DNA from 2 places in the Micromonospora sp. NPDC023633 genome. Region 2 is predicted to be linked to the other one. Evidence: riboswitches for the same ligand, from Rfam matches in the RefSeq annotation. Region 2 holds a riboswitch; the other holds the start of a gene.
The links. A riboswitch is a leader RNA that binds a small molecule or an ion and turns the genes downstream of it on or off. The one in region 2 is predicted to bind thiamine pyrophosphate.
Positions count from the first base shown of each region.

Region 1: it holds a riboswitch for thiamine pyrophosphate, as region 2 does, so the genes downstream of both, thiE (thiamine phosphate synthase) here and AB0G13_RS10555 (ECF transporter S component) in region 2, are expected to answer to the same signal.

Region 1 covers NZ_JBFABB010000130.1:9,467-13,619, reverse strand. Annotated here, with positions in the region: gene thiS (sulfur carrier protein ThiS) at 1-194, opposite strand, end outside; gene thiO (glycine oxidase ThiO) at 185-1,318, opposite strand; gene thiE (thiamine phosphate synthase) at 1,312-1,938, opposite strand; TPP riboswitch at 1,933-2,041, opposite strand; gene AB0G13_RS28870 (aldo/keto reductase) at 2,337-3,299, opposite strand; gene AB0G13_RS28865 (nucleotidyltransferase domain-containing protein) at 3,287-4,153, opposite strand, start outside.
Region 2 covers NZ_JBFABB010000025.1:5,162-9,314, reverse strand. Annotated here, with positions in the region: gene AB0G13_RS10560 (ABC transporter ATP-binding protein) at 15-1,430, opposite strand; gene AB0G13_RS10555 (ECF transporter S component) at 1,540-2,133, opposite strand; TPP riboswitch at 2,206-2,311, opposite strand; gene AB0G13_RS10550 (permease) at 2,513-3,514, shown strand; gene AB0G13_RS10545 (TIGR03943 family protein) at 3,511-4,153, shown strand, end outside.

The DNA.
Region 1 (4,153 bases), on a different contig from region 2:
CCCTGGGCGGCGCTGAGCACCTCGACGCGGTCGCCCTCGCGCAGCAGGGTCGTCGGCCAGCCCGTACGCGGCACCACCTCCCCGTTGACCGCGACGGCGAGGCCGCGCTGCTGGTCGGTGACCGCGCGGACCAGGTCCGCCACGGTCGAGCCGCCGGGCAGGCTGCGCCCGGCGCCGTTCACCGTCAGTTCCACGTGTGCTCCTCCTCGGATGAGGGCGGGCGGGCGGTGGGCCCGGCGGGCGCGGCCGGCGCGAAGCGGGCCGGGGTGAAGGGGGCGAGCATCGGGTCCGCCACACCCGTACCGACCAGGTCGGCGATCAGGTCGGCGGTGACCGGGGTGAGCACGATGCCGTGCCGGTGGTGTCCGGTCGCGGCGAGCACGCCAGGCCGGCCGGGCAGCGGGCCGAGGATGGGGGCGTTGTCGGGGGTGCCGGGACGCAGGCCGGCGAGGGTCTCGACCAGGTCGTACCCGGCCAGCTCGGGCAGCAGGTCGACGGCGGCGCGGAGCAGGCGCAGCACCGCCCCGGCGGACACGTCGGTGTCGGAGCGCTCCTCGACGGTCGCGCCCACCACCACCTCCCCGTCCGCGCGGGGGACGAGGTAGACGTGCTCGCCGTCGGCGTACCCCCGGATGACGTGCCGAAAGCCCGGCACGCCGCCGCCGGGCGCGCGGAGCCGGACCACCTGCCCCTTCACCGGCCGCACCGGCAGCCCCGTCAGGGCGGCCGCGCCGCAGCCGGCCGCGACCACCGTGACCCCGGCGTCCACGTCGGACAGGGCGCGCACGGCGGCGGGGACCAGAGTGGCGCCGGCCCGCTCGGCGGCCCTGCGCAGCGCGGGCACGAGCCGGCGCGGGTCGACCTGGTGGTCGGTGGCGGCGAGCGCGCCGCCGCGCACCCGGGGCGCCAGCGCCGGCTCGCGGTCCCGCAGCGCCGAGGGGCGCAGCGGCGTCACCGGCAGTCCGATCCCCTGCTGGTACGCCCACAGCCGGCGCGCCTCGGCCAGGTCGTCGGCGGTGAGCCCGACCATCAGCGTGCCCTCGGTCCGGTAGCCGACGTCGACACCGCTGGCGGCGGTCAGTTCGGCGGCGAACGCCGGCCAGCGGGCGGCGGAGGCGGTCAGCAGCCCGGTCAACTCGTGCTCGCCGAAGTACGCCTCGGCGACCGGGGCGAGCATCCCGGCGGCGACGTGGGACGCGCCGCGGCCCGGGGCGGGGTCGTGCACGACGACCCGGAGCCCGCGCGCCGCGCAGCGCCAGGCGATCGCCAGCCCGACCGGTCCCGCCCCCACCACGGCGACGTCCGGTCGGGTCAGCACCCCAGCGCTCCCAGCAGCTCCGCCGTCGCCCGGGCCGGGTCGGCCGCCCCGGAGAGCGCCCCCACCACCGCCACCCCGTACGCCCCCGCGGCCACCAACGCGGGAACCCTGGCGGCGGTCACCCCGCCGATCGCGACGACCGGCACGTCCACGGCGTCGGCGACGGCGCGTACCCCCGCCGGGCCGATCGGCGCCGGCAGCCCCGCCTTGGTGCTGGTGGCGTGGCAGGGGCCCACGCCCAGGTAGCTGGCCCCGGCGGCGACCGCCTCGGCGGCCGTCCCCGGCTCGCGGGCGGTGGCGCCGAGCACGGCGGTCGCGCCGAGCACCCGGCGGGCCGCCCCGACCGGCAGGTCGTCCGCGCCGACGTGCCCACCAGCGGCACCCACCGCCAGCGCCACGTGCAGCCGGTCGTTCACCAGGCAGGTGGCGTCGTACCGGGCGCAGAGCGCGACCGCCCGGCGGGCCAGGTCGTACGCCTCCCGGTCGGTGGCGTCGTCGGTCACCCGGACCTGCACGACCAGTTCCGCGCGGGCCACCGGAAGGGCGGCCCGCAGCACGGCGAGCGGATCCCGCCCGGGTCGGGTGTCGGTGATGAGATGCAGTCGCCCGAGGGACGGCACGGCAACACTCCTCCCTGCGCCGGCATTACCCGGATCAGGTTCGACGGTCGGGGGCTCACAGCCCCCCTCTCAGCCCGGTGTACCGGGCTCCCGTGGGTCACTTGCGGGTGTCACCGTACGACGGATCGCCGGATCCGCCAAGGTCGGGATGCGGATTTCACACCGACCGCCCGATCCCGACGGTCGGGGCGGCGCGTGACCGTCCCGTCACGCCATGCTGTCCGGATGTCCTCCGCCACCCGGGTACCGCCCCGGCTCGCCTTCCTGCCGTTCCGGGGCAGCGCCGCCGTCGCCGAAGGGCGTTCCACCGAACCTCGCGCAGGCGCGGGTGTGGGTGCCGCGCGCAGCGCACCGCCCCCGGTGCCGCAGTGCTGCGGTGCCGGGGGCGGGGGCGGGTGTCAGAGGACGGCGCGCAGGGCGTCGAGATCCTCGTCGGTGGGCTGCCAGGTGCCCGCCTCCGCGTTGGCGCGTACCTGCTCGGGCGTGGTGGCGCCGGCGATCACCGAGGTCACCGCCGGCTGGGCGGCCAGCCCGCCGATCGCCACCTGGAGCATCGACAGGCCCCGCTCGGCGGCGTACGCCTCGATCGCCTCGATGGTGTCCCAGTCGGCGGCGGCGAGTCGCTGGGCGTACCGGCCGCCACCGGCGAGGCGGCTGCCGGCCGGCGGGGCCTCGTTCCGCTTGTACTTGCCGGTGAGCAGCCCGTTGGCCAGCGGGAAGAACGGCAGCAGCCCGAGGCCGAACCGCTCGCACGCCGGCACCACCTCGGCCTCGACGCCGCGCTCCAGCAGGCTGTAGTGGTTCTGCGCGCTGATGAACCTGGACCGGCCGTTCGACGACGCCACCCAGTCCGCGTCCGCGATCTGCCAGCCGGCGAAGTTGGAGTTGCCCAGGTAACGGACCTTGCCGGCGCGGACGAGGTCGTCGAGCGCGGCGAGCGTCTCGTCGATCGGGGTGCCCGGGTCGGGCTCGTGCATCTGGTACAGGTCGATGTGGTCGGTGCCGAGTCGGCGCAGCGACGCCTCGACCGCCCGGGCGATGTAGCGACGCGCGCCCCGGGCGCCGAAGTCGGGGCCGTTCATGCCGTTCATGTCCATGCCGAACTTGGTGGCCACCACCACGTCGTCGCGCCGGCCCTTGAGCGCCTGGCCCAGCAGCTCCTCGGAGCCGCCCTGCGGCTCGCCGTAGATGTCGGCGGTGTCGAAGAAGTTGATTCCGGCGTCGAGCGCGGCGGCGACCACCGCCCGGGTGCCGTCGAGGTCGAGCTTGCGGCCGAAGTTGTTGCAGCCGATGCCGACCACGGACACCACGAGCCCGGAGTCGCCCAACCGGCGGTAGGTCATCTCAGTCACGAGATCCACCCTATGCCGCCCGGCCCGGCACGCCCCATCCCATCGACCGGCACGCATTCGTGGAGGGCCGCCAGGTCGGCTCGGTCCAGGACGTCGGCGACGAGCCGCCGGGCGGCGGCGAGCGTGCCGGCCAGCTCGTCCGGCGTGTGTCCGACCGCCCCGAGCAGCCCCTGCGCCCGCCGGGCGAAGTCGGGTGGCGCGCCCGGCAGCCGCCCGGCGGCGGCGATCATGCCCTTCTCGTTGACCAGCCACCGCCCGGCCCGGGCGTGCAGCACCTGGGCGAGTACGCCGACCGCCCGGAACAGGCAGCCGGCCACGTACCCGCCGTCACCGGCCGCAACCGCCTTGGCCGCGCCGTCGACCAGGAACCGGGCCTCCCACCCGCCGGCCGTCAGGGCGTCGGCCAGGGCCGGCGGGTACGCGCGGGTCTCCTCCCGCAGCGCGGTCAGCTCACCGGTCGGGTCGCCGAGCACCCGGCAGAGCGCCACCTCGCCGGCGTAGGCGGACGAGTAGAACCCGAGCGGGTGCCCGGCCTGCACGCCGACCTCGTAGCGACCGGCCCGGCAGTCGGCCCAGATCCGGTGCACCCGGTCGAGGTCGCGGTAGATCCAGTCGACCGCCGTACCGCCGACGCGCAGCCACCCGCCGCCGTCGACCCACGGCCCCCAGCCGCCGGGCGGGGTCAGCTCGACCTCCTCGTCGGCGACCGAGGCGGCGACGGCGCGCAGCCCCGGCACGTCCAGCTCGCCCCGGTAGTAGAGGCCGAGGTCCCAGTCGGAGTCCGGCCGGTGCTCGCCCCGGGCCCGGCTGCCGCCGAGGGCGACGGCGACGACCCCGCCGACCGCGCAGAGGCGGTCGGCCAG
Region 2 (4,153 bases):
CCGGTCGGGGCTGGTCATGGGCGCTCCAGGGTGAGGCGGCGATCAGCCAGGGCGGCGACGAACTCCGCATCGTGGGTCACGGCGACCAGGCCGTGCCCGGCGTCGCGCAGCTCGGCGAAGAGGTCCACCAGCTCCAGCCAGGTGCGCCGGTCCTGGCCGAAGGTCGGTTCGTCGCAGACGAGCAGGCGGGGGGCGGTGGCCAGGGCGGTCGCCACGCTCAGCCGCCGCGCCTCCCCGCCGGAGAGGGTGTACGGGTTCGCCGCCGCGAGCTTCGTCAACCGCAGCCGGGACAGCAGCCCGTCCACCGTGGACCGGACCGCCGCCTCGGGCTGGCCGGTGCGGCGCGGGCCGAGCGCCAGCTCGTCGAAGACGGTGTTGGTGACGAACTGGTGCTCCGGGTCCTGGAAGACCGAGCCGATCCGGCGGGCCAGCGCCGGGGCGCGCCAGCGGTGCGGGGGAGTGCGGGCGTCGTCGCCGGCCAGTGCCGTCCTCGCCGCGACCCGACCGGCTCCGGGCTTGAGCAGGCCACCGAGCAGCAGGGCGAGGGTCGACTTGCCGGCCCCGTTGGGGCCGAGGACGGCGAGCGCCTCGCCGGCGCGTACCGCCAGGTCGACGGCGGCCAGCCGGGGCGGCAGCGCGAGCCGGTCGGCGGTGAGCAGCACGTCGCCGGCCGGCGCGGTCGCGTGGCGGGGCGGTACCGGGCGGCCGGGCACCCAGACGCCCTCGGCGGCGAGCGCGTCGCCGTGCGTGCCGAAGACCGCCTCGGGCGTGCCGTCTGCGCGGACGCCGCCACCGGGTTCGAGCACGACCACGCGGTCGACCAGGGGCAGCGCCTCGGCGACCCGGTGCTCGACCAGGATCAGCGTGGTGTCGGCGTCCAGCGCGCCGGCCACCGCCGCCCGGATCAGCGCCGCGCCGGTCGGGTCGAGGTTGGCGGTCGGCTCGTCGAGCAGCAGCAACCCGGGCCGCAGCGCCAGCACCCCGGCCAGGGCGAGCCGTTGCTGCTCGCCGCCGGAGAGCGCGGCGGTGGGGCGGTCCCGGGGGTACGGGAAGCCGACCCGGGTCAGCGCCTCGTCGACGCGGGGCCAGATCTCCCCGGCGAGGACCCCCCGGTTCTCCAGCCCGAACGCCACGTCGTCGCCGCTGCGGGCCATCACGAGCTGGGTCTGCGGGTCCTGGAAGACGATGCCCACCCGCTCCCGGCCCTTGCGGGGGTCGAGCCCGTCGATCTCGACGGTGCCCTCCTGCTCGCCCGAGTCCTCGGGCAGCAGCCCGGCCAGCGCGGCGAGCAGGGTGCTCTTGCCGGCCCCGGAGGGTCCCAGCAGCAGCACCCGCTCGCCGGCCTCGACGCGCAGGTCCACCCCGCGTACGGCCCACGCCCGCCGCCCGGCGTGCCGCCACCCGAACCCCCGCAGCGTCACCGCTCCCACCGCGCCCCCCTTCCGGCCCGCCCGCGGGCGTCGATCATGAGGTCGGCGGCGCCCACGGAGATCCACGTCGCCGTCAACCTCATGATCGACCCCGATTCCGTGGTGCGGGTCAGATCGGGGCGCGGTCGCGGGCGGCGGGGAACCGGTCCAGGGCGCCCGTGGTGGCCAGGGCGCGGGTCAGGGCCCAGCCGCCGGCGCCGGCGACGACGGTGGCGCTGACGATGGTGAGCAGGGCGTAGGGGATCCGGTAGCTGCCCAGGGCGTACTCGCTGTTCCAGACGAAGAAGTCGAACAGCGCCGCGCCGAGGCCGGTCAGCGCGCCGGCGAGCAGCGCGGTGGGCAGCCGGAACGAGCGGTACCGGAACGCGGCGAAGGCCAGCTCGGCGCCGAGCCCCTGGATCAGGCCCTGGACGATGGTGACGCCGCCCCACTCCGAGCCGAGCAGCGCGGAGACCGTGGCCGCCACCGCCTCGCAGAAGAGCGCCGCGCCGGGCTTGCGGATCACCAGGCCGCCGAGGACGGCCGGGACCAGCCACACGCCGTACATGATCGCCTGGCCGGCCGGGAAGAACGCGAACGCCGGGTCGACGGCCCGCCACAGCAGGCCCCAGGCCCAGAAGATGACGCCGAAGGCCACCGCGATCACCGCGGCGACGACGACGTCGACCGTACGCCACCGGGTGGCGGTGTTGTTGTCTCGCATGATTGCTCCCAGTCCCGAACGAGAACCAGGAGAAGACGCACGCCGCGCCCGGATGTGCCGGACGTCGACGCGGCTGGAGGTCGACCGAACTCCCTGCGCTGGCATTACCCAGATCAGGTTCGAGGGTCTGCGGGCGGTGCCCGCACTCTCAGCGCTGTGCGCTCCCCTGTCGGATGTGAAGTTGTCGCGCCGACGCTAACACCTTCGAAGATCATCGGGCAAAGTGATCTTTCCGCAGCTCACCAGCGCGTTCGATCGACGCGGTAGATTCCGCCCCGGTACTCTCGGGCGGCCACTGGAGAACCGGCAGAGGGACACGCACGTGACATCCGAGGCTGACCGCCGCGCGCCGGACGGGCCGCACCCGGGCGCGGTGGGCGTGGCCGCCCCGGGCGTACGCGAGGAGACGCCGGCGGCGCCCCGCCGCCCGGACCGGCGGATCGGGTCGGTGGAGGTGCTCGCCGGCCTGCTGATCCTGCTGATCGTCTTCCGCGAGCCGCTCGCCGGCGCCCTCTCCGCGCCCCGGTTGCAGACCTGGACCACCGTCTTCGTCTCGGTCATGGTGCAGGCGGTGCCGTTCCTGGTCTTCGGGGTGCTGCTCTCCGCGGTGATCGCGGTCTTCGTGCCCCGGTCGTTCTGGGCCCGGGCGCTGCCGCGTCACCCCGCGCTCGCGGTCCCGGTGGCCAGCGCGGCCGGTGTGGTGCTGCCCGGCTGCGAGTGCGGGGCGGTGCCGATCGCCGGCTCGCTGATCCGGCGCGGGGTCACCCCCGCCGCCGCCCTGGCGTTCCTGCTCGCCGCACCGGCGATCAACCCGATCGTGCTCACCGCCACCGCGGTGGCCTTCCCCGACGACCCGGCGATGGTCCTCGGCCGGGCCGTCGCGAGCCTGGTCGTCGCGATGGTCATGGGCTGGCTGTGGCTGCGCCTCGGCCGGGCCGACTGGATCCGGCTGCCACGCCGGCCGGAGCTGGACGACAGCTCGCGCGGGCGGGCGTTCTGGGGGGCGGTCCGGCACGACGTCACGCACGCCGGCGGGTTCCTGGTGATCGGCGCGGCGGCGGCGGCCACGATCAACGTCGTGGTGCCGGAGCGGTGGTTGCAGACCCTCGCCGACGAACCCGTGCTCTCGGTGCTCGCGCTGGCCGGGCTCGCGGTGCTGCTCTCGCTCTGCTCCGAGGCGGACGCCTTCGTCGCCGCCTCGCTGTCGCAGTTCTCGCTGACCTCCCGACTGGTCTTCCTGGTGGTGGGGCCGATGGTCGACCTCAAGCTCATCTCGATGCAGGCCGGAGTCTTCGGCCGGCGGTTCGCGCTGCGGTTCGCCCCGACCACCTTCGCGGTGGCCGTCGCGGTGGCCGTCGCGACCGGGGCGGTGCTGCTGTGAACCGGCAGGCGCAGGCGGTCGTCCTGCTGCTGCTCGGTGGCGCGGTGGTCCGGGCCAGCCTCACCGACCTGCACCTGCGCTACGTCAAGGAGGGGCTGCGTCCCTTCCTGATCGCCGCCGGCCTGCTGCTGGTGGCCGCCGCGGTCATGACCCTCTGGTACGAGCTGCGCCCCATCCTGCGGCGCACGCCCGCCGACCAGCACGACGCACAAGACCACGACGACGCGCACGACCACGACGGCCACGGCCACCACGAGCCGCGGGTCGGCTGGCTGCTGATCCTGCCCGTGCTGGGCCTGCTGCTGGTCGCCCCGCCGGCCCTGGGCTCGTACGCGGCCGGCCAGGCCGGCACCGCCGTCTCCACCCGCCAGCAGCCGTCCGACTACCCGCCGCTGCCCGACGGCGACCCGGTGCGGGTGGCCGTGCTCGACTACGCCTCCCGGGCGCTGTTCGACCGGGGCGCTTCGATCGGCGACCGCCGGGTCCAACTGACCGGCTTCGTCACCACCGGCCCCGACGGCCGGCCACTGCTGGCCCGGATGGTGCTCTCCTGCTGCGCCGCCGACGGGCGGCCGGTCAAGCTGGGCCTGACCGGCGCCGCCCCCGACCGGCTCGCCGACGACACCTGGATCGAGGTGA